Regions from separate parts of the Streptomyces sp. NPDC047841 genome, predicted to be linked through region 2. Evidence: riboswitches for the same ligand, from Rfam matches in the RefSeq annotation. Region 2 holds a riboswitch; each other region holds the start of a gene.

What was found. Region 2 has a riboswitch for thiamine pyrophosphate ahead of AB0947_RS17110 (thiamine ABC transporter substrate-binding protein). Riboswitches for the same ligand answer to the same signal wherever they lie in the genome.
Region 1: linked by a shared signal. The riboswitch ahead of thiO (glycine oxidase ThiO) and the one ahead of AB0947_RS17110 (thiamine ABC transporter substrate-binding protein) in region 2 are both predicted to bind thiamine pyrophosphate.
Region 3: linked by a shared signal. The riboswitch ahead of thiC (phosphomethylpyrimidine synthase ThiC) and the one ahead of AB0947_RS17110 (thiamine ABC transporter substrate-binding protein) in region 2 are both predicted to bind thiamine pyrophosphate.

Annotation. Positions count from the first base shown of each region.
Region 1 is NZ_JBEYRP010000010.1:308,166-317,921, reverse strand. It holds gene pknB (Stk1 family PASTA domain-containing Ser/Thr kinase) at 1-1,805, opposite strand, end outside; gene AB0947_RS18945 (thiazole synthase) at 1,933-2,727, opposite strand; gene thiS (sulfur carrier protein ThiS) at 2,731-2,943, opposite strand; gene thiO (glycine oxidase ThiO) at 2,940-4,166, opposite strand; TPP riboswitch at 4,164-4,275, opposite strand; gene AB0947_RS18930 (hypothetical protein) at 4,329-4,679, shown strand; gene AB0947_RS18925 (FAD-dependent oxidoreductase) at 4,712-5,971, shown strand; gene AB0947_RS18920 (Rv2175c family DNA-binding protein) at 6,009-6,374, shown strand; gene thiE (thiamine phosphate synthase) at 6,467-7,117, shown strand; gene metF (methylenetetrahydrofolate reductase [NAD(P)H]) at 7,237-8,160, shown strand; gene AB0947_RS18905 (hypothetical protein) at 8,217-9,158, shown strand; gene AB0947_RS18900 (NAD(P)/FAD-dependent oxidoreductase) at 9,222-9,756, opposite strand, start outside.
Region 2 is NZ_JBEYRP010000009.1:252,670-262,425, forward strand. It holds gene AB0947_RS17100 (cytochrome P450) at 1-1,095, shown strand, start outside; gene rlmN (23S rRNA (adenine(2503)-C(2))-methyltransferase RlmN) at 1,213-2,319, shown strand; TPP riboswitch at 2,343-2,449, shown strand; gene AB0947_RS17110 (thiamine ABC transporter substrate-binding protein) at 2,531-3,604, shown strand; gene AB0947_RS17115 (iron ABC transporter permease) at 3,652-5,253, shown strand; gene AB0947_RS17120 (ABC transporter ATP-binding protein) at 5,254-6,273, shown strand; gene AB0947_RS17125 (LAETG motif-containing sortase-dependent surface protein) at 6,569-7,273, opposite strand; gene AB0947_RS17130 (Rossmann fold nucleotide-binding protein) at 7,451-8,575, opposite strand; gene AB0947_RS17135 (VOC family protein) at 8,611-9,018, opposite strand; gene AB0947_RS17140 (hypothetical protein) at 9,114-9,756, opposite strand, start outside.
Region 3 is NZ_JBEYRP010000015.1:171,765-181,520, reverse strand. It holds gene AB0947_RS26100 (SsgA family sporulation/cell division regulator) at 1-228, shown strand, start outside; gene AB0947_RS26095 (YibE/F family protein) at 358-1,758, opposite strand; TPP riboswitch at 1,831-2,008, shown strand; gene thiC (phosphomethylpyrimidine synthase ThiC) at 2,001-3,785, shown strand; gene AB0947_RS26085 (hypothetical protein) at 3,902-4,765, opposite strand; gene AB0947_RS26080 (metallophosphoesterase) at 4,947-6,026, opposite strand; gene AB0947_RS26075 (LacI family DNA-binding transcriptional regulator) at 6,324-7,436, opposite strand; gene hisC (histidinol-phosphate transaminase) at 7,889-8,968, shown strand; gene AB0947_RS26065 (cytochrome ubiquinol oxidase subunit I) at 9,287-9,756, shown strand, end outside.

The DNA of each region.
Region 1 (9,756 bases), on a different contig from region 2:
ACGTCCGGGACCTCGATCATCTCCGGGCCCTTGGACAGCGTCAGCGTCACCGTGTCGCCCTCGGCCGCCTGGTGACCGTCGTCCGGGCTCTGCGCGGCGACCTCGCCCTCGTCGTACTCGGAGTTGACCCGTTTGCCGGCCACCTCGACCTTCAGCCCGGCGTCCGTCAGCTCCTGCTTCGCGCTCTCCAGGTCGTCGCCGGTGACGTCCGGCACGTCGATCGGGCTGCCCTTGCTGACGATCAGCGCGATGGCCGAACCCGCGTGCCGCTCGGTGCCCGCCTCGGGTGCCGTACCGATCACCGAGCCCCTGGGGACGTCGTCGCTGAACTTCCGGGTGACCATGCCCGGCTCCAGGTCCTTCGCCTTCAGCCGCGCCCGCGCCCCGGCGAGCGACTGGCCCGCCACGTCCGGGACGTCCACCGTCTTCGGTCCCAGCGACACGGTCAGCGTCACGGAGTCGTGGTCCCGGATCCGCGCGCCGGGCGCCGGGTCGGTGCCGATCACCGTGCCGCGCTCGACCGTGTCGCTGTAGGCGCGCTCGACCTTCCCGACGTCCAGCCCGGCCGTCTCCAGCCGCTCCCTGGCCTGCGCCTCCGTCTTCGCCAGCAGCGGCGGCACCTTGGTGAACTGGCCGGAGTTGATGTACCAGACGCCGGCGCCGACGCCGAACACCACCAGCACGGCCGCGATCACCGCCAGCACCGCGCGCGGGGGCCGCGCCGGGCGCCGGCGGGGCGGCACGGGCGGGCTCCGGAACCGGGCGGTGCGGTCGACGCCGTCCCCGGCGCCGCCCTCGAACGCGTCCTCGTCCGCCGGCAGCGGCCGGGACGGGGGGTCCCCCGCGCGGGCGAAGCCGGGCACGGGGGAGGTCAGCGCGCGCGGGATGACGCTCGTGCGGTCCTCGGCGTTGTCGTGCGCCGCGGTCAGGGCCTGCGGCGGCAGCGCGTCCAGCTGCTCGTCGGTCAGCGACAGGTGGGCCTCGCGCACCTGGGCGAGCAGGGCCACGGCGTCGTGCGGCCGTATGTCCGGGGTGCGCGCGGTGGCCGACGCGACCAGCTCGTCCAGCTGGTACGGCAGGCCGGGCACGAGCGCCGAGGGCGGCGGCACGTCCTCGTGGAGGTGCTTGTACAGCACCTGGGCCGGGGAGTCGCCGGAGTGCGGCTTGGCGCCCGTCAGCATCTCGTACAGGACCACACCGCACGCGTACACGTCGGCGCGCGGATCGGTGGTGCCCTGCTCGATCTGCTCCGGCGCGAGGTAGGAGACGGTCCCGAGCACGGCACCCGTCGTGCTGGTCACCGTGTCCACGGAGCGCACCAGCCCGAAGTCGGCGACCTTGACCCGGCCGTCGTCGCCTATCAGCACGTTCTCGGGCTTCATGTCGCGGTGCACGAACCCGGCCCGGTGCGCGGCGCCGAGCGCGGCGAGCACCGGCTCCAGGACGTCCAGCGCGGCCCGCGGCTGCACCGCGCCCCGCTCGCGCAGCACGTCCCGCAGGGTGCAGCCGGCTATGTACTCCATCGCCAGGTAGACGTACGACCCGTCGGTCCCCTGGTCGAAGACCTGCACCACGTTGGGGTGGTCGAGCCGGGCGACGGACTTGGCCTCCCGGATGAACCGCTCGACGAACACGCCGTCGGCCGCGAGCGTCGGGTGCATCACCTTCAGCGCGAGCACACGGTCAAGGCGGGTGTCCAGGGCCCGGTAGACCGTGGCCATCCCGCCGGCCGCGATCCGCGCGTCGACGCGGTACCGGCCGTCGAGCACCTGCCCGACGAGGGGGTCCTGAAGGGTCGTATCCACGAGAGGCGAGTCTACGAGGGGGCACCGGCGGTTCCCGCGCCGAGACCGCTTTCCCACCAGCACTGCAGCCGACCTGTGACGCACCCACCACCCCGCGGCCGCCGGCCGGACGGCACCGCGGCACCGGTCAGAACGCGGGACGCTCGGGGTCCAGCACGGCCAGGCCCTCCGCGGGAGACGACGCCTCGGCGAGGTACCTGCGGGGAATCCGCCCGGCCCGCCGGGCCAGCCGGCCCCCCTCCACCGCGAGCCTCATGGCGCAGGCCATCAGCTCCGGCTCCTGGGCCCGCGTCACCGCTGAGGCGAGCATCACACCCGCGCACCCCAGCTCCATCGCCAACGCCGCGTCCGACGCCGTACCGGCCCCCGCGTCCAGGATCACCGGCACGCGCGCGTGCTCCACGATCAGCTGGAAGTTGTGGGGGTTGCGGATCCCGAGCCCGGACCCGATCGGCGACCCCAGCGGCATGACCGCGGCGCACCCCACGTCCTCCAGCTTGCGCGCGAGCACCGGATCGTCGTTCGTGTACGGCAGCACCGTGAACCCGTCGTCCACCAGCGTCTCCGCCGCCTCCAGCAGCTCCACCGGATCCGGCAGCAGCGTCCGCTCGTCGGCGATGACCTCCAGCTTCACCAGGTCCGTGCCCAGCGCCTCCCGGGCCAGCCGGGCGGTCAGCACGGCCTCGCCCGCGGTGAAGCAGCCGGCCGTGTTCGGCAGCACCCGGATGCCGAGCTTCTCCAGCACCGACAGCACCGAGCCGTGCACGGAGGGGTCCACCCGGCGCATCGCGACCGTGGTCAGTTCCGTACCGGAGGCGACCAGCGCCCGCTCCAGCACGTCCAGGCTGGGCGCCCCGCCCGTGCCCATGATCAGCCGGGAGGAGAAGGACAGGTCACCGAGGACCAGGGGATCACCGGTCATGGCTCAGCCTCCCTGCACGGCGGTGAGGACCTCGACCCGGTCGCCGTCGGCGAGGGCGGTCGTCGCCCACCGCGCGCGTGGGACGACCGTCTCGTTGACGGCGGCGGCCACCCCGCGCGGGGCGGCGGTGAGGGTCCGGACGAGGGTGTCGAGGGCGGTGCCCGGGGCGATCTCCCGGCGCTCCCCGTTGACGGAAATCATGACCGGGCTGTTCATACGGGCTGCTCCACCTCTTCCTTCTCTTCCCTCGTCTCCCCGTGCTCTTCCCTCGTCCCCACGCGCGCGGCGGCCTCTGCGGACGCGGCGCCGAACCGCCGCGGGGTGAACGGACGGGCCTCCTCCGGAAGCTCGCCGGTGACCAGCGCGTGCGCCAGCACGTCCCCGGTGACCGGCGTGAGCAGCACGCCGTTGCGGTAGTGCCCGGTGGCCAGCAGCAGCCCGGCCAGCCCGGACGGGCCGAGCAGCGGCGCGTTGTCCGGGGAGCCGGGGCGCAGCCCGGCCCGGGTCTCGGTCAGCGGCAGCTCGGTGATGCCGGGCACCAGCTCGTGCGCGTCGCGCAGCAGCTCGTACACGCCGCCGGCGGTGACCGTCGTGTCCCAGCCCAGCTCCTCGCTGGTGGCGCCGACGACCAGTTCGCCGTTCTCCCGCGGCACCAGATAGACCTGGCCGCCCCGCACCACGGCCCGCACGGTCCGGCTCAGGAACGGCGCGTACCGGCGCGGCACGGTCAGCCGCAGCACCTGCCCCTTCACCGGCCGCACCGGAGGCAGCAGCTCGTCCGGCACGCCCGCGAGCCGCCCGCTCAGGCTGCCGGCCGCGAGCACCACCCGGTCCGCGCGCAGAGCCGTGCCGTCCGCCGTGGTGGCCCCGGCGGCCCGGTCCCGCACCACGTCCAGCCGCTCCGCCCACGCCCGGTGGAACACCACACCGGCCCGCTCGCACGCGGCCACCAGGGCCGCCGCCAGCCGGCGCGGGTCGATCTGGTGGTCGCCGTCGACCCGCAGCCCGCCCCGCACCCCCGGCGCCAGCATCGGCTCCAGGCGCCGGCACTCCCGCCCCGACAGCCACTCCGAGGTGAGGCCCGCGCGCCGCTGGAGCGCGTGCAGCTCGCGCAGGTGGGCCCGGTCGTCGGCGTCCAGGGCGACGGCGAGGGTGCCGCAGCGGCGGTAGCCGAGGTCATGGCCGGTCAGTTCGGTCAGCTCGGCCGCGAAGGCGGGGTAGCGGCGGGCCGACTCCAGGTTCAGGGCGAGCAGGGTCTCCTCGCCGTAGTGCAGCTCGGTGACCGCGGCCAGCATCCCGGCCGCGACCTGCGCGGCCCCGCCGCCGGGTGCGGGGTCCACCACGGCCGTGGCCAGCCCGCGCTGCGCCGCGCGCCAGGCCGTGACCAGGCCGATGATCCCGCCCCCGATGACGAGGACGTCGGACGTACGTGACGACATGGGCGTCCAGCCCCTCCCTTCGCCGGCATGACCCGGATCAGGTTCGTACGGTCGGAGGCCGCCAGCCTCCCTCTCAGCCCGGTGCGTCCGGGCTCCCGCGAGTGCTTGTACGGTGGCAACCCTAGCCCGCCGTTCCTCCCACCCGTAAGGGAGCCCCGTTCCATGGCCCGTTCGCTCGACGGACTGATCCTCGCCCCCGTGGCGGACCAAGCCCCAGGTCAGGTGGGTACCCGCACACGGTTCGCGTACCACGAGGAGGACGGCGCGATCTGGGCGGAGTACGCGGGCGGCGACGTCGTGCGCGGCCACCTGGTCGGCACCCGCGAGGGCGACCGGCTGGACTTCCGGTACGTGCAGCTGAAGACCGACGGGACGACCTCCTCGGGGCACTGCGCGTCCACGGTCGTCGAGCTGCCGGACGGGCGGGTGCGCCTGGACGAGACCTGGGAGTGGGAGTCCCAGGCCGGCTCCGGCACGAGCGTGGTGGAGCAGGTCACCGAGCCCGCCCCCTGACTGACTCCTCGTCAATTGTCTATGGTGATCGGGTGAGCGAGCAGACAGCGCAAGAGGGCACGGCGGCGGCGCGGCGCGTGGTCGTCGTCGGCGCGGGCATGGCCGGGGTGCAGACCGCGGTCGCCCTGCGGGAGCAGGGTTTCCGGGGCGACGTGACCGTCATCGGCGCCGAGCCGCACCAGCCGTACGACCGGCCGCCGCTGTCGAAGGCGGTGCTGCTCGGCAAGGCCGAGGACTCCGCCTTCGAGGTGGACTTCGAGTCCCTCGGCGTCGAGCTGCGGCTCGGCTGCGAGGTGTACGGCGTGCGCCCCGCCGAGCGCGAGCTGGACACCGGGACGGGCCCGGTGCCGTACGACGTCCTGGTCCTCGCCACCGGCGCCGAACCGGTCCGGCTGCCCGGCACCGAGGGCATGCCCGGCGTGCACCTGCTGCGCACCCTGGACGACGCCGAACGGCTGCGCCCCGTGCTCGCCCGGCAGCACGACATCGTGGTCGTGGGCGCCGGCTGGATCGGCGCCGAGTTCGCCACCGCCGCCCGCGAGGCCGGCTGCGCGGTGACCGTCGTGGAGGCCGCCGGCCATCCGCTCGCCGGTGCCCTGCCCGCCGAGGTCGCCGCGCCCATGGCCGCCTGGTACGCCGAGGCGGGCGTGGAGCTGCGCGTCCACGCGCGCGTGGAGCGCGTCGAGCCCGGCGAGGTGGTGCTCGACGACGGAACCCGGCTGCCCGCGGACGCCGTCGTCGTCGGCATCGGCGCCCGCCCCGCCACCGGCTGGCTGGCCGGCTCCGGCATCGAGCTGGGCGCGCACGGCGAGGTCCTCACCGACGACCGCCTGTGCACCTCCGTGCCCGAGGTGTACGCCGTCGGCGACTGCGCCTCCTTCCCGTCCGCGCGCTACGGCGAGCGGCTCCTCGTCCACCACTGGGACAACGCCCTGCAGGGCCCGCGCACGGTCGCCGCGAACATCCTCGGCGAGACCCCGGCGGTCTACGACCCGGTGCCGTACTTCTGGTCCGAGCAGTTCGGCCGCTTCGTCCAGTACGCGGGTCACCACTCCGGGGCCGACCGGCTGGTGCGGCGCGGCGACCCGGCGGGCCCAGCCTGGACGGTCTGCTGGCTCCGCCAGGACCGCCTGGTGGCCCTCCTGGCCGTCGGCCGCCCCCGCGACCTGGCCCAGGGCCGCCGCCTGATCGAGGCGGGCCGGCGGATGGACCCCGAGGCGCTGACCGACCCGGCGCGGCCCCTGAAGAACGCCACGGCCGACCAGCACACCCTCCCGCCTGGACCTGCCTGACTTCCGACTGTCGGTGGGGGATGGCAGGCTAGGGAGCGTGACCGAGATTGACGCAAAGATCGATGCTCTCGTCCCCGCCTGGCTCACCCTGCCCGACATCGCCGACATGCTCGGTGTCGAGGTGACGCGTGTCCGGCAGCTGGTCAAGGAGGGCCAGCTCATCGCCGTACGCCGGGGTGAGAACAGGGCGCTGCACGTCCCCGCCGCCTTCATCGACGGGGACAAGGTCGTCAAGGGCCTGGCCGGGACCCTGACGCTCCTGCGGGACGACGGCTTCACGGTCGAAGAGATGATCGAATGGCTCTTCACCCCCGACCCGACCCTGCCCGGCACCCCCGCGCAGGCCCTGAGCGAGAATCGCGGCACGGAGGTGAAGCGCCGCGCCCAGGCGCTCGCCGTCTGAGCCGATCCGCAGCAGGCAGGTGGCGTGCGGGCCGGACGCCCGTACGCCACCGCGCACCACCGCCAGGGACACCGACCACGGGGGGACCCCGCATGTCCGACACCGCCCGCGCCGCGCTCGCCGACGCCCGCCTGTACCTGTGCACGGACGCCCGCACGCGCCAGGGCGACCTGCCGGAGTTCCTGGACGCGGTCCTGGCCGGCGGTGTCGACGTCGTGCAGCTGCGGGACAAGGGCATGGAGGCCGCCGAGGAGCTGGAGCACCTGGAGGTCTTCGCCGACGCCTGCGCCCGGCACGGCAAGCTGCTCGCGGTCAACGACCGGGCGGACGTCGCCCATGCCGCCCGCGCCGACGTGCTCCACCTCGGCCAGGGTGATCTCCCGGTCCCCGCGGCCCGGGCGATCCTCGGCGACCGGGTGCTGATAGGCCGCTCCACGCACGCCGAGGCGGAGGCCGCGGCCGCCGCCGTCCAGGACGGCGTGGACTACTTCTGCACCGGCCCCTGCTGGCCCACCCCCACCAAGCCCGGCCGCCACGCCCCCGGCCTGGACCTGGTCCGCTACACGGCGTCCCTCGGCACCGACCGCCCCTGGTTCGCCATCGGCGGCATCGACCTCGGCAACCTGGACCAGGTGCTCGACGCCGGGGCCCGCCGGGTGGTCGTGGTCCGCGCGATCACCGGGGCGGACGACCCGGGCGCGGCTGCGGCTGAGTTCGCGAAGCGGCTGCGGGACGCCCGCTAGGGCCTCCGAACGGCAGGTCCGAGGGCCGTTCTGTCCACCTGCTGGACAGGAGAGCGGCAAATCGGGCAAATTGCCGACATCCGGTTGGGGGACCGCCCACCCCTGGCTAACCTGCCGGTATGGCCCTCGGAACCGCATCCACCAGGACTGATCGCGCGCGCACCGTGCGCGACATCCTCGCCACCGGCAAGACGACGTACTCGTTCGAGTTCTCGGCGCCGAAGACCCCGAAGGGCGAGCGGAACCTGTGGAGCGCGCTCCGGCGGGTCGAGGCGGTCGCCCCCGACTTCGTCTCCGTGACCTACGGCGCCGGCGGATCCACCCGCGCGGGCACGGTCAAGGAGACCCAGCAGATCGTCGCGGACACCACGCTGACCCCGGTCGCCCACCTCACCGCGGTCGACCACTCCATCGCCGAGCTGCGCAACATCATCGGCCAGTACGCGGACGCCGGCATCCGCAACATGCTCGCCGTGCGCGGCGACCCGCCCGGCGACCCGATGGGCGAGTGGGTGCCGCACCCCCGCGGCCTGACCTACGCGGCCGAACTCGTCCGGCTCATCAAGGAGTCGGGCGACTTCTGCGTGGGCGTCGCCGCGTTCCCGGAGATGCACCCGCGCTCCGCGGACTGGGACACCGACGTCGCCCACTTCGTGGACAAGTGCCGTGCGGGCGCCGACTACGCCATCACGCAGATGTTCTTCCAGCCGGAGTCGTATCTGCGCCTGCGCGACCGCGTGGCGGCCGCGGGCTGCGGGACGCCGGTCATCCCGGAAATCCTGCCGGTCACCAGTGTGAAGATGCTGGAACGGTTGCCGAAGCTCAGCAACGCCCTTGTCCCGGACGCCCTGAAAGAGCGGATCCTCACAGCGAAGGACGATCCGGCGGCGGTACGCTCCATCGGTATCGACTTCGCCACGGAGTTCTGCGCGCGGCTGCTGGCCGAGGGAGTGCCCGGACTGCACTTCATCACGCTCAACAACTCCACGGCGACCCTGGAAATCTACGAGAACCTGGGCCTGCACCACCCCCCGCAGGCCTAGACCGGCCGCATCGCGATACGACACACTGCGTAGCGGCCACTGGGAGAGGGGCGTACATGGGCTGGACGGTCCTCTACATTGCGTTCGGCGGCGTCGCGCTGTGGCTGCTGGGCGAGGTACTGCTGCAGTACAAGGCGCGGCTGCGCTGGCGCCTCCTCGCCTTCGGCGGCTTCCTCGGCGTCGTGGTGGGCGTGCTGATGCCGTCCGTCATCGTGATCGGGCTGGGCGCGATCGCCTTCGCGGTCGGCCAGACCTACGTCACGCTGTCGTTCCGCCGCGGCTTCGCCTCCGGCTGGGCGGTCAAGCGGCCCGGCCCCGAGGCGGCGGCCGGCAGCAAGCGGCGCCGCGGCCGGGCGGACCGGCACGCGCCGGACCCGCAGGGCGCCGACCCCGAGTCCGCCCCGGCGGCCGACGACGGCGACCCCGGCGCCACCGGCCACGAGCCCTACGGCCACGGCCAGGCGCACGGCGACTACGACGACGACTACGACCGCGACGACGTCTTCACCCCCGCCGCCCGCGCGGCCGACCCCACCGCCGCCGAGACCACCGCCGTCTACGAGCCGCAGCCCCTCCCCGACGACACCGGCAACTACGGCGTGTACGGCGACCCCGCGCACGCGCACCCCGCCCCGCAGGGCGACCAGCCGAGCTACGCCTACGACTACTCCGGCTACGGCCAGCCGCAGGGCTACGCCTACGACGGCGCGGCCCAGCAGGGGTACGCCAACTACTCCGACCCGTACATCGGCAGCCAGCCCCACGGCTCCTACGACCAGGGATACGCCCAGCAGTACGGTCAGCAGCAGGGCTACGCGCAGGACCCGTACGCCACCGGCGGTTACGGCGAGACCCCGGCCGGCGGGGTGTGGGTGCCGCAGCAGCGCACCGACGAGACCTACGGCGGCGAACTCCCGCAGGAACAGCCGTATCCCCACCAGCAGGGCGGGCAGCAGCCGCAGTCCGGGGCCGGCTACGACGAGCAGTACCGCTTCTGACGGTCGGGCCCTGGGCCTCACCCGGGCCCGTCCAGCGTGAACCCGCCGTTCACCGGCGCCCGTTCACTGCGAGCCGCGGAACTCCGGGCCCTCCACGATCAGGCCGGCCACCAGCGCGCCCGACATGCCGGCGTGCGGGAGGCCGCCGCCCGGGTGGGACCAGCCGCCGACGGCGAACAGGCCCTCCAGGGCCGTGGAGTTGGCCGGATGCAGCACCCCCTCCGGCGCGGCCAGCGCGGGCGGCGGCACGGCACCGCCCACGGCTCCCGTCTCCCGCTCGGTGTCCAGCGGCGTGCGGACCTCGCGCCACAGCACCCGCTCGCGCAGCCCCGGCACGGCCCGCTCGGCGGCGGCGGCCATCCGGTCCGCGAAGGCGTCGGCGGCACCGGGCGCCGCCCAGTCGTACTCCGTCGCCGAGGGCACCGTCGCCGTCAGCACCACGCTCTCGTGCTCCCCGTCGGGGCGCAGGGCCGGGTCGTCCGGCCGGTCGACGACGGTCGTCGGCAGGTCGGGCAGCAGCCCGTGCCGCAGCAGATCCAGATCGCCCTCGTCGTCGGCCGCGTGCACCACCGTGCGGTGCACCGCGCCCGGCTCCCGT
Region 2 (9,756 bases):
TACGGCGAGGGGTGCGCCTGGCTGGTCACGCGGTACGACGACGTCCGGTTCGTCACCTCGGACCCGCGCTTCTCCCGGGAACGGGTCGCCGGCCGGACCGTCACCACCATGCGCCCGGTGCCGGTGGCCTCACAGACGGCGGGCCTGCAGTACGTCGATCCGCCCCGGCACACCCGGCTGCGCCGGGTCGTCGCCCGCGCGTTCACCGGGCGGAGCATGCGGCGGCTGCGGCCGCTCGCGGAGCGCAGGGCCGCCGGCCTGCTCGCAGGGATGGAACGCGCCGGCGCCCCGGCCGACCTCATGGAACACCTGCACGGCCCCTTCCCGATCGCCGTGCTCCGCGACTTCCTCGGCGTGGAGGAGGAGGACTGGCATCGCTGGGCCGTGACGGGCGAGGCCCTGCTGTCCGCGTCCGCGGGAGCCGATGCGGAGGAGCGGGCCAGGGAAGCGGCCCTGATCACCCGGGCCCGGATCACCGAACTGCTCCACAGGCGCCGAGAGGACCCCCGCGACGATCTGGCAGGCGTGCTGGCGCGGGCCGCCGAGGCGGGCGAGATCACCGACGACGAGGCGATGTCCCTGGCCATCGCCGTCCAGGTCAGCGGCGGTCACGCGGTCCGCAACAACAGCGGTTCGATGATGTACGCGCTGCTCACCCACCCCGGGCACCTGGACCGGCTGCGCCGTGAGCCGGAGCTGCTGCCCCGGGCCGTGGAGGAACTGTTCCGCTACGTCCCGCACCGCAACGGCGTCGGCATCCCGCGCGTCGCCACGGAGGACGTGGCGGTCGGCGGCCGGCTGATACGGGCCGGCGACGTCGTCTACAACGCCTACCTCGCCGCCAACCGCGACCCCGAGGTCTTCCCCGACCCGGACGCCCTGGACTTCGACCGCGACAACCCCGCCCACCTGGCCTTCGGGCACGGCCCGCACCACTGCCTGGCCGCCGTCATGGCCCGCATGGAAGCCGAGGTCATGATCGGCGCCGTACTCACCCGCTTCCCCGGCATCCGCCTGGCCGTGCCGCCCGAGGAAGTCGAGTTCCAGACGCAGGGGCTGATCCGCGGGCCGAGGGCCCTGCCCGTGACGTGGTGACACGTCGGGTGGCAAGAGAAGAACCGGAACCGGAGCCGGGACACCGACGGCGACCAGGAACGGCCGCGTCACACACTCGCCGGGCCACCTGTGTGGATCTGCGACACTGGATGCACCATGCCCAAGCCCGGAGAACTCATTTTCGTCGCGCCGCGCGGAGCCAAGAAGCCGCCGCGGCATCTCGCCGACCTCACGCCCGCTGAGCGCAAGGACGCCGTGGCCGGGATCGGTGAGAAGCCGTTCCGTGCCAAGCAGCTCTCGCAGCACTACTTCGCGCGGTACGCGCACGACCCGGAGCAGTGGACCGACATCCCCGCCGGCTCCCGCGCCAAGCTTCAGGAAGCGCTGTTCCCGGAGCTGATGACCGTCGTCCGGCACCTGTCCACCGACCAGGGGACCACGCGCAAGACGCTGTGGCGGCTGTTCGACGGGACGCTGGTCGAGTCGGTGCTCATGCGGTACCCGGACCGGGTCACCATGTGCATCAGCTCGCAGGCCGGGTGCGGTATGAACTGCCCGTTCTGCGCGACCGGGCAGGCCGGGCTGGACCGGAACCTGTCCACCGCGGAGATCGTCCACCAGATCGTGGACGGCATGCGGGCGCTGCGGGACGGCGAGGTGCCCGGTGGGCCCGCGCGGCTGTCCAACATCGTCTTCATGGGGATGGGCGAGCCCCTCGCCAACTACAAGCGGGTCGTCGGCGCCATCCGGGCGCTCACCGACCCCGCCCCGGACGGGCTCGGCCTCTCGCAGCGCGGGATCACCGTCTCCACCGTCGGACTCGTGCCGGCCATCCACCGGTTCGCCGACGAGGGCCTGAAGTGCCGGCTCGCGATCTCCCTGCACGCCCCCGACGACGAGCTGCGCGACACCCTCGTCCCCGTGAACACGCGGTGGAAGGTGCGCGAGGTGCTGGACGCCGGGTTCGAGTACACCGAGAAGTCCGGGCGCCGGCTGTCCATCGAGTACGCGCTCATCCGCGACATCAACGACCAGGCGTGGCGGGGCGACAGGCTCGGGCGGCTGCTGAAGGGCAAGCCCGTGCACGTCAACCTCATCCCGCTGAACCCGACGCCGGGGTCGAAGTGGACCGCGTCGCGGCCGGAGGACGAGAAGGCGTTCGTGGAGGCGATCGCCGCGCACGGCGTGCCCGTCACCGTCCGGGACACCCGGGGGCAGGAGATCGACGGGGCCTGCGGTCAGCTCGCGGCCACCGAGCGGTAATCTGACCCCGTCCGCATATCTTCATATTCCGACAGGGGAGCGCCACAGCGCTGAGAGTGCGGCACCGGGCCGCAGACCCTCTGAACCTCGCCCAGGTCATTCTGGGTAGGAAGTTCGGTCACCACTCAAGCTGTTGCGCCCTGCCCGGGTCTCCCCAGCGGAGCCCGGGCAGGGCCGCGTCTCTTCCTGGCCAACCCCAGGAGGACATCCAGTGCACAACAAGACCTTCGTGGCCGTGGCGGTCGGGCTCGGCCTGCTCGGCCTGTCCGCGTGCGGTTCCGGCACGAGCGGGCCGGCCGCGGATTCCAAGACCGTGACCCTGGTCAGCCATGACTCGTGGGCCGTCTCCAAGAACGTGCTGAAGGACTTCGAGAAGCAGTCCGGGTACAAGGTCAGGGTCCTGAAGGACGGCGACGCCGGGCAGGCCGTCAACAAGGCCGTCCTGACCAAGGACAACCCGCAGGGCGACGTCTTCTTCGGCGTCGACAACACCCTGCTCTCCCGAGCCCTGGACAACGGGCTGTTCCAGCCGTACCGGGCCAAGGGCTACGACACGGTCCGGCCCGAGTTCCGCGTCGACCAGGACAAGCACCGCGTCACGCCCGTCGACACCGGCGACATCTGCGTCAACTACGACAAGGCCTGGTTCAGCGCGCACAAGCTGACGCCGCCGCAGTCCTTCGCGGACCTCGCCGATCCCGCGTACAAGAACCTCCTCGTCACCGAGAACGCGGCCACCTCCTCGCCGGGCCTCGGCTTCCTGCTCGGCAGCGCCGCCCGGTTCGGGGACAGCGGCTGGCAGGACTACTGGAAGAAGCTCAAGGCCAACGGCGTCAAGGTGGTCGACGGCTGGGAGCAGGCCTACTACCAGGAGTTCTCCGGTTCCTCCGAGGGCAAGAAGGCGGGTGGCGACCGGCCGCTCGTGGTGTCGTACGCCTCCTCCCCGCCCGCCGAGGTGATCTACGCCAAGAAGCGGCCCGGCACCGCCCCGACCGGGGTGTCGTACGGCACCTGCTTCCGGCAGACCGAGTACGCCGGACTGCTGAGCAACGCGAAGAACACCAAGGGCGGCAAGGCGTTCCTCGACTTCCTGCTGACCAAGGAGTTCCAGCAGGACATGCCGCTGAACATGTTCGTCTACCCGGTGGTGCAGGGGGCGGCCGTCCCCGCCGACTTCACGAAGTACGGGCCGGCCGCCAAGGATCCCGCGACCGTGGCCCCGGACAAGATCGCCGCCAACCGCGACCAGTGGGTCAAGTCGTGGACGTCACTCGTACTGAAGTGACCGCCCGCGTCAGGGACGGGCGCGGGAGCGCGGTGCGGCTCGGCCTCATGGCCCTGCCCGTCGCGTTCTTCGCGCTGTTCTTCGCCTGGCCCGTGGCCGCGATCGTCGCGCGCGGGCTGAAGACGGACGGCGCCTGGTACCTCGGCCGGATCGCGGACGTCGTCACCCGGCCGGACATCCGGCACGTGCTGTGGTTCACCACCTGGCAGGCGCTCGCCTCCACCGCGCTCACCCTGCTGCTCGCCCTGCCCGCCGGCTACGTCTTCGCCCGCCTCGACTTCCCGGGCAAGCAGCTGCTGCGGGCCGTCGTCACCGTCCCGTTCGTGCTGCCGACCGTCGTCGCGGGCAGCGCCTTCCTGGCGCTGCTCGGCCGCGGCGGGCTGCTGGACGAGCTGTGGGGGGTACGGCTGGACACCACGGTGTGGGCGATCCTGCTGGCCCACGTCTTCTTCAACTTCGCGGTCGTCGTGCGGACCGTGGGCGGCCTGTGGGCGCAGCTCGACCCCCGGCAGGAGGAGGCCGCCCGGATGCTGGGCGCCTCACCGCTGACGGCCTGGCGGAAGGTCACCCTGCCCGCGCTCGCGCCCGCCGTGGCCGCCGCCGCCCTGATGGTGTTCCTGTTCACCTTCACCTCCTTCGGCGTGGTGCAGATCCTCGGCGGCCCCACCTTCTCCACCCTCGAAGTGGAGATCTACCGGCAGACCTCCGAGGTCTTCGACCTGTCCACGGCCGCCGTCCTCACCCTGGTCCAGTTCGCGGCGGTCGGCGCGGTCCTCGCCGTGCACGCCTGGACGGTACGGCGCCGGGAGACCGCGCTGCGGCTCGTGGACCCGGCGGTGACGGCCCGGCGCCCGCGCGGCGCCGGACAGTGGACCCTGCTCGCCTCGGTCCTCGCCGTCGTCGCGCTGCTGCTGGTCCTGCCGCTCGCCGTCCTCGTCCGCCGCTCCCTGGACGCGCCCGGTCTCGGTTACTACCGGGCGCTGACCCGCGCGGACGGCGGTACGTTCCTGGTGGCGCCCGTGCACGCGGTGTGGACCTCGCTGCAGTACGCGGTCGCGGCCACCGCCATCGCCGTGGTGATCGGCGCTCTCGCCGCCGCCGCGCTGGCCCGGCGGGACGCGGGACGGCTGGTGCGGGGCTTCGACGCCCTGCTCATGCTGCCGCTCGGCGTCTCCGCCGTGACCGTCGGCTTCGGCTTCCTGATCGCCCTCGACAGGCCGCCGCTGGACCTGCGGCAGTCCTGGATACTGGTGCCGCTCGCCCAGGCACTGGTCGGCGCCCCCTTCGTCGTACGGACCATGCTGCCCGTGCTGCGCGCGGTGGACGTCCGGCTCCGGGAGGCGGCGGCCGTGCTCGGCGCCTCGCCCTGGCGGGTGTGGCGGGAGGTGGACCTGCCGCTGGTGCGGCGGGCGCTGCTGGTCGCGTCCGGGTTCGCGTTCGCCGTGTCGCTGGGCGAGTTCGGGGCCACCGTGTTCATCGCCCGGCCCGACAACCCGACGCTCCCGGTCGCGGTGGCCCGGCTGCTCAGCCGCCCCGGCGAACTCAACTACGGCCAGGCGATGGCCCTTTCGACGATTCTCATGGTGGTGTGCGCCGCCGCGCTGCTCGTTCTGGAGCGGCTGCGGACCGACCGGACGGGGGAGTTCTAGATGCTGCTGAGCCTGGATGCCGCGACCGTGCGCTTCGGCGGGCGGGCCGTGCTCGACGCCGTCGCCCTCGATGTCGCCGAGCAGGAGGTGGTGTGCGTCCTCGGCCCCAGCGGCAGCGGCAAGTCCACCCTGCTGCGGGCCGTGGCAGGGCTCCAGCCCCTGTCCGGCGGTCGCGTCCTGCTCGGGGCCCGGGACCAGGCGGGCGTACCCGCGCACCGGCGGGGCGTCGGACTGATGTTCCAGGACCACCAGTTGTTCCCGCAGCGGGACGTCGGCGCGAACGTGGCCTTCGGTCTGCGCATGCACGGCGTCGCCAGGGGCGAACGGGACGCCGAGGTGGGCCGGTTGCTGGAGCTGGTCGGGCTGCCCGGCGCCGCCCGGCGGGCGGTGGCCTCGCTGTCCGGCGGCGAGCAGCAGCGCGTGGCCCTCGCCCGGGCGCTCGCGCCCCGGCCCCGGCTGCTGATGCTGGACGAGCCGCTGGGCCAGCTGGACCGTTCGCTGCGGGAGCGGCTGGTGGTCGAACTGCGGGAGCTGTTCGGCCGGCTGGGGACGACCGTGCTCGCCGTGACCCACGACCAGTCGGAGGCGTTCGCGCTGGCCGACCGGGTGGTGGTGATGCGGGACGGGCGGATCGCCCAGTCCGGGACGCCGCTCGAGGTGTGGCAGCGGCCCGCCGACGCGTTCGTGGCCCGGTTCCTCGGCTTCGAGAACGTGGTCCCGGCGACCGTCGCCGGCACGGCCGCCGACAGCCCGTGGGGCAAGCTGCCGGTGCCCGACGGGTCCGCGCAGGGCCACCGCACGGTCCTGGTCCGCCCGGCCGGCGTCCGGCTCGTGTCCGCCGGCCAGGGCCTGGCGTGCACGGTGACCGCGCGCACCTTCAAGGGCACCCATGTGGCCCTCCGCCTCCAGCCGGCGGACGGCCCCCGGCTGGAGGCGGCCTGCCCGCTCCGGGACGCGCCGGAGCCCGGCGCGTCGGTCGGCGTGGAGTTCGACGCGGCCGAAACGGTCGTGCTCGACTGATCAACGAGCCCTTGGGGGAAAGGGCGCCGGTCGGCAGGGGCGCGGGCACGCGGCGGCCCTGGACCGCCGGCTCGCCGGCATCGGCGAGCCGGCCGTCGGCGCGCCGTCTCGTGGAGTGGGTGCGGGGCATCACGCCCTACGCGGCGGCGCGGGCACGGAAAGGCGACGGTCGCCCCGCGCGGCCCGCTCACCGAGGTGCCGGAGTTCTGGCCGGAGCGGACCGCGTGCGGCTGACGCGCCCCGGCCCGCCCCCCTGGGTGCGGGGGACGGGCCGGGACGCGGTACCGAGGTGCGGTCAGCCGTTGCGGCTCGCCCCGCGGCGGCGCATGCCGAACCAGACGGCGCCGCCGCCGGCGACGACCAGGAGCGCCGCGACACCGGCTATCAGACCGGTGTTGGAGTTCGCACCGGTCTCGGCGAGGTTGGACTCACCGGCGGCCGGGGACGGCGCGTTACCGGAGGTGCCGGCCGGGGCGGAGCTCGACCCGGAGGCGGACGGGACCGGGGTCGCCGGCTGGGCCGGGGCGGACTCGCTCGGCGACGACGACGGCGTCGCCGAGGGCGACGGGGTCGCGCTGGCCGTCGGCTTCGGGGTCTCGCTCTCGGTCGTGCAGGCGGTGGACGGGGTCACCAGGTCCGGCTGGATGTCCTCGTCGACGATGTTCCCGGCCTTGACGTGGATCCGGTAGGTGGCGCTCGGCTTCCAGTCCTCGGAGAAGGTGATGCGGGCACCCTCCTTGGACCCCGTGACCGGCTGCTCGCCGACCTTCGTCTCGACGCCGCCGACGCCCTTGAGGAAGACGCTGACGGTGGCGTCCTTGGCGGACGCGTCCGTGTCGGTGACGACGATGACGCCCTTGTCACCATCGCACTTGGCTTCGGCGGAGAAGTCCTTGATGTTGCACGCGAGGGCCGAGCCGGCCAGTCCGAGCACCAGCGCCGCCGACCCGGAGGCGACACCCAGGACGCGTGCGGAACGGCGTACGCCGCGGAGAGTCATGGACAACGTTTGTCCTTTACAGAGTGCAATTGCGGGGGGTGGAGGGGGAGTTGGGGCGTCGGACGAGACGACGGACAGCTGAGGCCCCAGCATCCCCGGGAGGCTCCCAGGTTTATAAGCGCTCCATAAGAAGTGTCAACGCGCAGACCGTCAACGGACGTTGACTTTGCCCGCTTATTAACCGCCCAGACGTTTGAGCGCGTCCGGAGCCTGCTCGATCCGGTCAACGAGGGCGATACGGGACTCCATGGCCCGCCCCCGCGCCAGCGACCGGAGCAACGGCCAGACCGGCAGCTCCCGCGTCCAGTGCCCGCTGTCCACGAGCACCATCGGGGTCGGCTCGCCGCGCGACTCGTAGTAGTTGGGCGTCGCGTTGTCGAAGACCTCCTGCACGGTCCCGGCGGCGCCCGGCAGGAAGACCACCCCGGCGGTGGAGCGGGCCAGCAGGCCGTCCTCGCGGGTGGCGTTGGCGAAGTACTTGGCGATGTGCGCGGCGAAGGCGTTCGGCGGCTCGTGGCCGTAGAACCAGGTGGGGATGCCCACCGAGTCCCCGCCGCCCGGCCAGCGTTCGCGCACCTCGAACGCGGCGCGCGCCCACTCGCTGACCGACGGCCGGAACGAGGGCGCCTTGGCGAGCAGCCGGAGCGCGTCGTCCAGCATGCCGTCGGCGAACGGGGCGGCGTAAGCGCCGAGGTTGGCGGCCTCCATCGCGCCCGGTCCGCCGCCGGTGGCGACCGTGTAACCGGCGCGGGCGAGTTCGCGGCCGAGCCGGGCGGCACCGGCGTACGCGTCGGTCCCACGGGCCATCGCGTGGCCGCCCATGACGCCCACCACCCGGGCGCCGGCGAGGAGTTCGTCCAGCGCGTCGGAGACGGCGTCGTCGTGGATCGCGCGGAGCATCGAGGAGAAGACGTCTCCGTCGGCCTTCGCGCGCTGGAACCAGGCGTAGGCGCGCGCGTCCGGCGTCACCTCGTACCCCGTGTCCAGCGACTCGAACAGCTCGCCGGGCGTGTAGACGAAGGCGCGGTACGGGTCGAACGGGAGCCCGGGCACCGGCGGGAACACCAGGGCCCCGGACGCCCGGACCCGGGCGGCGGCCTCCGGGTCCATCGGGCAGCCGAGGAAGACGGCTCCCGTGGTGTCGAGGCGGAGCAGGACGTCCGTACGGCTGGTCAGGTCGACGGCCTGGACCCGGAACCGGGCGAGCGAGCCGTGTTCGGCGACGGCCTCGTCGAACTCGGCGAGCGACTCTATCTCGCGGTCGTGGGCGGCGCGGTGCGGCTGGGCGGGTGTCGGTTGCACCCGCCCATGCTGGCACGGATGTTCGGGCCGCGTGGTCAGCCCTGGACGGCCGCCGGGTCCATCCACACGACCTCCCAGGTGTGGCCGTCGAGGTCGTCGAAGGCGCGGCCGTACATGAAGCCGTGATCCTGGGTCCGGCCGCTCGCCGTGCCGCCGGCCGCGACGGCCCGGTCGACCAGCTCGTCCACCTTCTCGCGGCTCTCGGCGCTCAGACAGAGCAGCACCTCGCTGGTCGTCGTCGCGTCGGCGATCTCCTTGTCGGTGAAGGTCGCGTAGAACGGCTTGGTCAGCAGCATCGCGACGATGCTGTCGCTGATCACCACGGAGGCCGCCTTGTCGTCGCTGAACCGCGGGTTGATCGAGTAGCCGAGTTCCGTGAAGAACTTCTTGGAGGCGTCCAGGTCGTTCACGGGCAGGTTCACGAAGATCATCTGCTGGTACATGCGGGCCTCTCCCGTCCGGGTGGTGCGCGTTCGTCGCGTTCGGTGGGTAGACCGGCGGCCCGCGCCGAACTCATCGGCGACCGCCGGGGTTCTTCTCAGCTGAGCGGCAGCACCGACAGCGCCGCGATCCCGAGGGTGAGCGGGACGAACAGGACCAGCAGGGCCGCCGCGCGGAGGGCGGCGGCACCGCGCAGCATCCCGGCGGGCGCGCCGAGGCGGAGCAGTGCGGCGATGGTGTCGGCACGGCACTGCCGGGCCTCCACGGCCGCGGTGAGGAGGGTGGCGAGCGTGGAACCGGCGACGACGAGCGCGCCGAGGGCGGACAGCGGCCCGGAGGCGGGGCCCGGGCCGGTGCCGTCGTACAGGGCGGTCATGGCGTAGCCGGCGGACGCCACCGCGCACACCACGCCCAGCGGGCGGCCGATCCGGGCGGCCTCCGCCATGAGCACCCGGCCGGCGAGCAGCCTCAGCGCCCCCGGGCGGGTGGACTGCAGGAGCCGTCCGCACAGGTGGGTGAGGCCGGGGGAGGCCAGGACGAGACCGGTGGCGGTGAGCAGCCAGCCGAGGAGCACGGCGAGGGCGGGGGCGGGCGTGGTGCGGCCGGCGTAGGCCTGTACGGCCAGTCCAGCGGTGACGAGGGCCACGCCCCAGGGGAGGCCGGCCGGGGGCCGGACCTCGGTGTCCGGTGCCGGTGCGGAGGGCTCGGGGCCGGCTCCGGTACCCGGCGCCGGCGCGTCG
Region 3 (9,756 bases), on a different contig from region 2:
GTGCACATCGCCCCCGTCGAGTCCGAGGTGCTCGGTGAGGTGCTGATCCGGCTTCAGGTCGGCGGCGACCAGGCCCTGTTCCGCTCGTCGGCGCCACCGCTCGTGGCCTTCCTCGACCGGACGGACAAGCTCGTTCCGCTCGGCCAGGAGGGTGCGCTCGCCGACTTCGACGCCCATCTCGACGAGGCCCTGGACCGCATCCTGGCAGAGGAGCAGAGCGCCGGCTGAAACGCTGGGCAAGGGGTGGTGGGCGGTCCGCCGTGCCACACGGCTGTGCAGGAACGCTTCTGCGGCGGACGGCTGACGGCTAGCGGCTCATCCCTCCGTGCGTCACCGCGTCCGGCTCATCTTCCCGCGTCACCGCTTCCGGCGTCGGCCCCGGCCGCCGCGTGCCGGTGCGGGCTGTGTCGCTGCGGTCGCCGGGGCAGCAGGACCGGTCCGGTCGGCCGACACGACGAGCGCGGCCAGTGCGGTGGTGACCGGGACCGAGGCGACCAGACCGATCGAGCCGACCAGCGTGCGCACGATCTCCTCGGCCACCAGCTCGCTGTTGGCCACGGTGCCGATGCTGCTCTGCGCGATCGAGAACAGCAGCAGCAACGGCAGTGCGGCACCGGCGTAGGCGAGCACCAGGGTGTTGACCACGGACGCGATGTGGTCGCGGCCGATGCGGATGCCCGCCCGGTACAGCCCGCGCCAGCCCATCGACGGATTGGCCTCGTGCAGCTCCCAGACGGCCGAGGTCTGTGTCACCGTCACGTCGTCCAGGACGCCGAGCGAACCGATGATGACGCCGGCCAGCAGCAGACCGCTCATGTCGATCGACGGATACAGGCCGTGGATCAGGCCGGTGCTGTCGTCCGTGTTACCGGTCAGTGCGGCCCAGCCGATGAACAGTGACCCGAGCATGCCGATCAGGCAGAGCGAGATCAGCGTGCCGAGCACCGCCACCGACGTGCGCGCCGACAGCCCGTGGCACATGTACAGGGCGATGAGCATGATGGCGCTCGCCCCCACCACGGCCACCAGCAGCGGGTTCGCCCCCTCCAGGATCGCCGGCAGGATGAACAGCGTCAGCACGAGGAAACTCACGGCGAGTGCGACCAGTGCCATGACTCCGCGCACCCGGCCCACGACCACGACGGCCACCGCGAAGATCCCCGCGAGCAGTGCCATGGGGAACTTCCGGTTCACATCGGTCACCGAGTACTGCAGGTCCTTGGGGGCCGAGGGCTCGTAGGCGACCACGACCTTCTCGCCCTGGTGCAGTTGCCGCGACTGGTCGGGCTGCACGATCTCGGTGAAGGTACGGCCCTCGTCCTTACCGGTGTCGATCCGGATGGTGGCCCTCTTGCAGGTCCGGTTGGCCTCCGCCTCCGCCGGCGTGCCCTCGGCGGTGGAGGTGTCGCCGGCCGGAGTGCCGCCGGAGGCGTTCACCGACTTGCAGCTGACCTCGACGACCCTGCTGACCGTGGCCTGTTGGGTCTGCCGGTCGAAGCCGACGCCGGTGCGCTTGTGGGAGGGGGCTTGCCCCGGCCAGAGCACCACGAGGCCGACCAGGACCGCTGCGGTGAAGGGGACCAGGACCGCCGCGATGACCTTGCGCAGGTGCCGGGAGACGGGGGTGGCGGGCCCGTGGCTGTGGCCGTGTGAGTGGCCGTGGCCGCGTGGACCGTGGCTGTGTCCGTCACCCTGTTCCGGGCCGTCTCGGCGGGGCGGCTCGGGCGGCTGGTAAGGGTACTGCTCGATCCTGGTCACCGCCCGATCATCGCAAGAACGGCGGAGGGCCCACTGTTCACCGCGCCACACATGGCGCTAGCGTGGAGGCACCTTTGCACACGCGGGAGCTCGGAGCACCGGGCTGAGAGGGCGCTGACCTCCGTACACGCGATGTTTCACGTGGAACAAGAGGTGTTCCGCAGGAAACGTCGCCAGACGGACACCGCTGCGTCGACCGCCGAACCTGTTACCGGGTAATGCCGGCGTAGGGAGTAGGTCTCATGGCCAACAAGGACGCACGCACGCCTGCCTCCGTCCAGGACGAGAAGTCCCCGGAGGCCGGGAAGTCCATCGGCTGGCACAAGGCGTACGTCGAGGGCTCGCGCCCCGATCTGCGCGTGCCGGTCCGTCAGGTGCACCTCACCAACGGGCAGTCGGTCACGCTGTACGACACATCGGGCCCGTACACCGATCCACTCGCCGACACGGACGTCCGCCGTGGCCTGCCGCCGCTGCGGGAGAACTGGATCACCGCCCGCGGCGATACCGAGGAGTACGCGGGACGTCCGGTCCGTGCCGAAGACGACGGCATCAAGCACACCTCGCCGCGCGGCGGGCTGCGGAACCTGGACGCGGTCTTCCCCGGACGCCCGCGTCAGCCGCGACGGGGCCGCGACGGCCAGGCGGTGACGCAGCTCGCGTACGCCCGCCGTGGCGAGATCACGCCGGAGATGGAGTTCGTGGCGCTCCGGGAGAACGTTTCCCCCGAGGTGGTGCGCGAGGAGATCGCGGCGGGCCGGGCGGTGCTGCCCGCCAACGTCAACCACCCGGAGATCGAGCCGATGATCATCGGCAAGCGGTTCCTGGTGAAGGTGAACGCCAACATCGGCAACTCCGCGGTGACGTCCTCCATCGAGGAGGAGGTCGAGAAGATGACCTGGGCGACCCGCTGGGGCGCCGACACGGTCATGGACCTGTCCACCGGCCGCAACATCCACACCACTCGCGAGTGGGTCCTGCGCAACTCCCCCGTTCCCATCGGCACGGTGCCGCTCTACCAGGCACTGGAGAAGGTCGACGGCAAGGCCGAGGAACTGACCTGGGAGATCTACAAGGACACCGTCATCGAGCAGGCCGAGCAGGGCGTGGACTACATGACGGTCCACGCGGGCGTCCGGCTGGCCTACGTGCCGCTCACTGCCCATCGCAAGACCGGCATCGTCTCGCGCGGCGGTTCGATCATGGCCGCGTGGTGCCTGGCGCACCACAAGGAATCGTTCCTGTACGAGAACTTCGAGGAGCTGTGCGAGATCCTCGCCGCCTACGACGTCACGTACTCGCTGGGTGACGGCCTTCGGCCGGGGTCGATCGCGGACGCCAACGACGAGGCGCAGTTCGCGGAGTTGAGGACGCTCGGGGAACTCAACCGGATTGCCAGGCGTTTCCACGTACAGACGATGATCGAGGGCCCGGGACACGTCCCGATGCACAAGATCAAGGAGAACATCGACCTTCAGCAGGAGATCTGCGATGAAGCCCCGTTCTATACGCTCGGCCCGCTGACCACGGACGTCGCGCCGGCGTACGACCACATCACCTCCGGCATCGGTGCCGCGATGATCGCCTGGTGGGGTACGGCGATGCTCTGCTACGTCACGCCCAAGGAGCACCTCGGCCTGCCCAACCGGGACGACGTCAAGACCGGCGTCATCACCTACAAGATCGCCGCACACGCGGCCGACCTCGCCAAGGGGCATCCCGGAGCGCAGGAGTGGGACGACGCGCTGTCCGACGCCCGCTTCGAGTTCCGCTGGGAGGACCAGTTCAACCTCGCGCTGGACCCGGACACGGCACGGGAGTTCCACGACGAGACCCTGCCGGCCGAGCCCGCCAAGACGGCGCACTTCTGCTCCATGTGCGGCCCGAAGTTCTGCAGCATGAAGATCTCGCAGGACATCCGGCGTGAGCACGGCGGCAGCCGGGCCGAGATCGAGGAGGGCATGGCCCGGAAGTCACAGGAGTTCGCGGCCGCGGGCAACCGGGTGTACCTGCCGATCGCGGACTGAGCGCAGCACGCTGAACTCGCCGCGCCGGCCGGTCCCATGACGGCCGGCTGGTGCGGCGGGGCCTGAGGGCCGACGGCCGGCCGGTGTGGTGGCAGCACACCGGTGGGCCGGCCGGATCACTCGGGCTGGTGTTCCGGGCCTCCGAAGTCCGGGCTCGTGTAGTCGGGGCTGGTGAAGCTCGGGCGGCCGGTCGCGGTGCCGTCGCCGGGGCTGCTGAAGCCGGGGCGGTCGTAACCGAGGCGGGGTATGCGGCCGGTCGGTGCGGGCGGGATCGACGAGTGCCCGGCGGTGGTGCCGGGCTCGGCGAGTGCCTCCCGGAGGAAGGGCAGGATGCCGCGCTCCAGCAGGGCGTCCCGCCACGCCTCCCTGGCCCTTGCGAGTTCCTCGCGGGCCGCGTCCCGTGCCCGGTCGTCCGCCGGGGTGCTGTTGCGCAGAGCGGTGAGCAGCAGTCCGACCGCGGCGACGAGGACGGTCGCCGCGGTGACGGCACCGAACACCCACCCGGCGGTGAGCATGGTCCGGGCGAAGGTGCGGCCGGGGTCGAGCGCCTTCAGGACGTAGCCGACGAGCAGGAAGATCACCGCGGCGGTCCCGGAGAGGACGGGAGCCAGGACGGCGACGACCGCGATGGCGCCCGCGCCGGTGCTCTCGGCGGCTTCCCCGAGGGTGGTGGCGAGGCCCGCGGCGGTCGAACCCGGGCTGTCCTCCTCGGAGTCGCCGACGGCCGGCGGGCCGGACAGCGCCGGGTGACGCAGTGCGTCGCGCAGCTTGACGTAGTGCTGGTACTCGGCCGCCGCCGCCGGCGTGATCAGGGCGGAGGCGTTGAGGGCCATGGTGCGCAGTTGTTCGGAGTTGAGCCGCTGTCCGACAGCGGCCAGTTCCGGTCGGTGCGGTGCGGAGCGCAGCGCCTCATCGAGGAGCCGCTCGAATTCCTGGCGGTCCTCGCTCTGCAGGTGCTGCGGAACGCTGTTCATGTGCATCCCCCGATGCTCCGTAGGGCTTGGGGCTCGCACGCCGGCGAGCCGTCGGGCAGAAACGGAGGGGAGCCTGCTACGGATAAGCCGATGGTAGAGCCGTGACGGCGCGCGGTGACAGGGGATTGCCGGAATTCGCGGTCCGGCCTGCGGGTACGCGGCTGGGGGATGCCTGCCGGACTAACGGTCAGCCGTCGAGGGGAAGTTGTTGGACCAGCAGTTTCCCGGCCATGGTCACTCCACCGTCCATGGCGATGGCGAGTCCGTCGGCGTAGACGTGCGGTCCCTCGACGACCGGGCGGGTGCTCTCCTCGCCGTCCTCGGAGCCGACCTGGCCGAGGAGATAGGGAATGGGGCTGTGCCCATGAACGACCCGGGTGCCGCCGTACGTATCGAGGAGCGAGCGTACGGCGTCGGCGCCGCCCTCGTCGCGGAAGGAGAAGCGTTTGGTGAACTTGCGGAACAGGTCCCAGACCTCGTCGGCGTCGTTGCGGGTCAGAGCCTCGCGGACGGTGTCGTTGACCGCCTCGATGGAGTCGCCGTAATCGAGGTAGGCGGTGGTGTCCGAGTGGAGGAGCAGATAGCCGTCGACCTCCTCGACGGCGTCGAGGCGGGCCATCCACTGCAGATGGTGGTCCTGGAGGCGGTCCATGTCGGTCTTCTGGCCGCCGTTGAGCAGCCAGGCCGCCTGGAAGGTGGCGGTGCCCGCGCCGGAGGTGACGGGCGTGTCGCCGAACCGCTTGGCACCGAGGAGCAGCAGCTCGTGGTTGCCCATGAGGGCCTTGCAGTAGCCGCCGGCCGCCGCGGCCTCGGCGGACAGCCGCATGACCAGGTCGATGACGCCGATGCCGTCCGGGCCGCGGTCGGTGAAGTCGCCGAGGAACCACAGCCGGGCGGTGCCGGCGCACCACTGGCCCGAGGCGTCGATCAGGCCCTGCTCCTGCAGGGCCGCCACCAGCTCGTCCAGGTAGCCGTGGACGTCGCCGACGACGTAGAGCGGGCCGGGCCCGGTCGCGGGCTGCGGGGCCGGGGCGGCGGGGGCGGGCTCGACGGGCAGCTGGAGGGTGTCGCCGCGGTTGATGACGGGCAGGTCGCGCTGGGTCGGGGTGTAGCCCTCGGGGTACGCCTCGTCGGCGGGCGGTACGACGTCGCCGGGGTGGACGTGCTGGACGTACGGACCGGTCTCGTGGACGTACGCGGGTACCCGGAAATCGCGCAGCGTCGCCGTCCGCTCCGCCTCGGGTCCCTGACCGGCCCCCTGAGTCATCAGACCCCTCCACCATCGCGCCGCATCTGCACCGCTTCGGACTGCCTGGTCGCAGCGGTCCGCGGTGTCGTGGGCCCATCATAGGAACGCGCGTCGCGCCGTGTGATGACCCAGGGGTGGTGAATCGGAACAAGACTCCAGTTCACCGTGGCATTCGCCCCGTTTGGGCAGATGTTCGACGGGCTGTCGGCCGGCCGGTCCCTCGGTCCGGCGGGTCCGGCCCGCCCGCGGTGCGCCGACGGGTCACCCTGTGCCGCACCGGCCGGGTCCACGCGGAGGCCGGTGCGGCGGGCGGTGCTACGTGTCGTCCGGTGTCCGCGGCGGGCTGACCGTCGTGCGCGGCGACCGCCGCTGGGACGAGGTGCGCACGATCAGTTCGGTCGGTATCACCTGCTCGACGGGCTGGTCCGACTCGACGCCCTCGATGGCGTCGATGAGGAGCTGGACGACGGCGGTGCCGATGCGGCGCGGCTTCAGGGACAGGGTGGTGATGGGTGGCTCGGTGCTGGCGTACACGGTGGACTCGCTGCAGCACACGAGCAGCAGGTCGTCGGGGACGCGCAGGCCGTAGCGGCGGGCGGCGGCGAGCAGGTCGGTGCCGTTGGGGTCGAACAGCCCGTAGACCGCGTCGGGCCGGTCGGGGCGGGCGAGCAGCCGGTCCGCGGCGACGGCGCCCGCGCACGGGTCGTGGGCCGGGTAGGCCTCGTAGACCGGGTCCTGGCCGACCCGCTCGCACCAGCGCAGGTACGCGGTGGTCGACAGGTGCGTGTACGTGTCCGTCGTGGTGCCCGTGAGCAGGCCGATGCGGCGGGCGCCGGCGGCGGCGAGGTGGTCGAGGATGCCGAGTACGGCGGCCTCGTGGTCGTTGTCGACCCAGGCGGTCACGGGGAGCGCGCCGGCCGGGCGGCCGTCCGAGACGACCGGCAGTCCCTGCCGGACCAGCTCGCTGACCACCGGGTCCTGGTCGGAGGGGTCGATGACGACCGTGCCGTCCAGGGCGACGTTGGACCAGACGTCGTGGCGGGAGGTCGCGGGCAGGATGACCAGGGCGTAGCCGCGGGCGAGCGCGGCCGAGGTCGCGGCCCGGGCCATCTCGGCGAAGTAGGCGAACTCCGTGAAGGTGAAAGGTTCATCCCCGTACGTGGTCACGGTCAGGCCGATCAGGCCCGACTTGCCGGTACGGAGGGTGCGGGCGGCCGCCGACGGCCGGTACCCGAGCCGGTCGGCGACCTCGCGGACATGGCGCCGGGTGGCATCCGGGAGCCGGCCCTTGCCGTTGAGGGCGTCGGACACGGTCGTGATGGAGACCCCGGCGGCGGCGGCGACGTCCCTGATGCCCGCCCGACCCGGCCGGCTGCCTCGACGAGAGGTTTCCGCGCGGCTCACCTGGTGCTTCCCTGCTGCTGTCATGGCGAGCCGATAGTAGGGCTCATGCGGTGGGGTAGTGCGGACGCATATGCATGCGTTGACAGGCACGTTTCTGCATGGTCAATGGGTGCCAACTTCCTTGGAAAAAAAGGTTGTTGAGCGATCCAATAGTAAGACGTGGCTTGTCGACGCGGATGGACCTACCAAGTCCCCGATGTCTCGAAGAGGTCTCAACTCACCTGCACGGGGGATGCGCGCCACGGCGCAAGCTACCGGCGCATAGATATATGTACGGCGCGCCCCCCGAAACGTACGCCTTCGTACGAGGATGCCCTTGATGTCGGCCGAGGACGTGAGCTTCGCCTCTTCCCGTGGCGGTGGCCGCATTTCTGGGCGTCACGAACCTGTTCGCAGCGGCGCCGAATCCTCTTAAGGTGTGGAGTATTGGAGTCGGCGGTGTCGACGGGCCGCCGGTGGTCGCGAGGAGGACTGCGGTGAGCGAGACGAGCCCCAAGCTGCGCGCCGAGCTGGAGGGTATCCCCACCTACAAGCCGGGCAAGCCGGCCGCGGCCGGCGGACCGGTCGCCTACAAGCTGTCCTCCAACGAGAACCCGTACCCGCCGCTGCCCGGTGTGCTGGAGAGCGTGAGCGCGGCGGCCTGCGACTTCAACCGTTACCCGGACATGGCCTGCACCGGGCTGATGAACGAGCTGTCCGACCGCTTCGGTGTGCCGCTCTCCGACCTGGCCACCGGCACCGGCTCGGTGGGTGTCGCCCAGCAGCTGATCCAGGCCACCAGCGGCCCCGGTGACGAGGTGATCTACGCCTGGCGGTCGTTCGAGGCGTACCCGATCATCACGCAGATCAGCGGCGCCCGCTCGGTGCGGGTGCCGCTGACGCCGGGCGATGTGCACGACCTGGACGCGATGGCGGACGCGATCACCGACCGGACCCGGCTGGTCTTCGTCTGCAACCCCAACAACCCGACCGGCACGGTGGTGCGACGGGCCGAGCTGGAACGATTCCTCGACCGGGTGCCCACTGATGTGCTGGTGGTGCTGGATGAGGCCTACCGGGAGTTCATCCGCGACCCCGAGGTGCCCGACGGTGTCGAGCTGTACCGGAAGCGGCCCAACGTCTGCGTCCTGCGGACCTTCTCCAAGGCGTACGGGCTGGCCGGTCTGCGCGTCGGTTTCGCGATCGCCCATGAGTCGGTGGCGGCGGCGCTGCGCAAGACGGCGGTGCCGTTCGGGGTGAGCCAGCTGGCTCAGGAGGCCGCGATCGCTTCCCTGCGGGCCGAGGACGAGCTGCTGGGCCGGGTGGGCTCGCTGGTGTGCGAGCGCACACGCGTGGTCGACGCGCTGCGCGCCCAGGGCTGGACGGTGCCGGACACGCAGGCGAACTTCGTGTGGCTGCGGCTGGGGGAGAGCACGGTCCCCTTCGCACAGGCCTGTGAGGAGCACGGCGTGGTGATCCGGCCGTTCCCGGGCGAGGGTGTGCGGGTGACCGTCGGGGAGGCCGAGGCGAACGACATCTTCCTGAAGGTGGCGGAGGTCTTCCGCAAGGGACTGTAGTGCCGGCCTAGCTCTCACACCTGGTGCGGACCCGCGAGGCGGCGCCTCTCCGCCTCGCGGGTCCGTGTCCGGCTCCACGATCTGCCGGGCCTCCGTTCCACGTGAAACGGGAAGCCCTGTGCCGAAATACGCCTCCTCCATTGTCATGCGCTTGACAGGATGGCCCGGAGGGGACCCCCCTGCGCAGTCCGAAAATCAGTGAGTCATAATGGCTTGTGAATGTGAACGCTTTCACAAGCGTGTCTCGTTTGCTCTGTATGTGTGCAACAAAAGGGGCAAACCGCCGCTGTACCACGCCGCAGTAAGGAGAGTGACGACGTGGACCTGGCTCTGGCGCCGGAGACACTGGCGCGCTGGCAGTTCGGCATCACCACCGTCTACCACTTCCTGTTCGTTCCGCTGACGATCTCCCTGGCCGCGCTCACGGCCGGGCTGCAGACGGCCTGGGTGCGCACGGAGAAGGAGAAGTACCTCAGGGCGACGAAGTTCTGGGGCAAGCTCTTCCTGATCAACATCGCGATGGGCGTGGTCACCGGCATCGTGCAGGAGTTCCAGTTCGGCATGAACTGGTCCGACTACTCGCGTTTCGTCGGTGACATCTTCGGCGCCCCGCTCGCCTTCGAGGCGCTGATCGCCTTCTTCTTCGAGTCCACCTTCATCGGCCTGTGGATCTTCGGCTGGGACAAGCTGCCCAAGAAGATCCATCTGGCCTGCATCTGGATGGTCTCGATCGGCACGGTCCTGTCGGCGTACTTCATCCTCGCGGCGAACTCCTGGATGCAGCACCC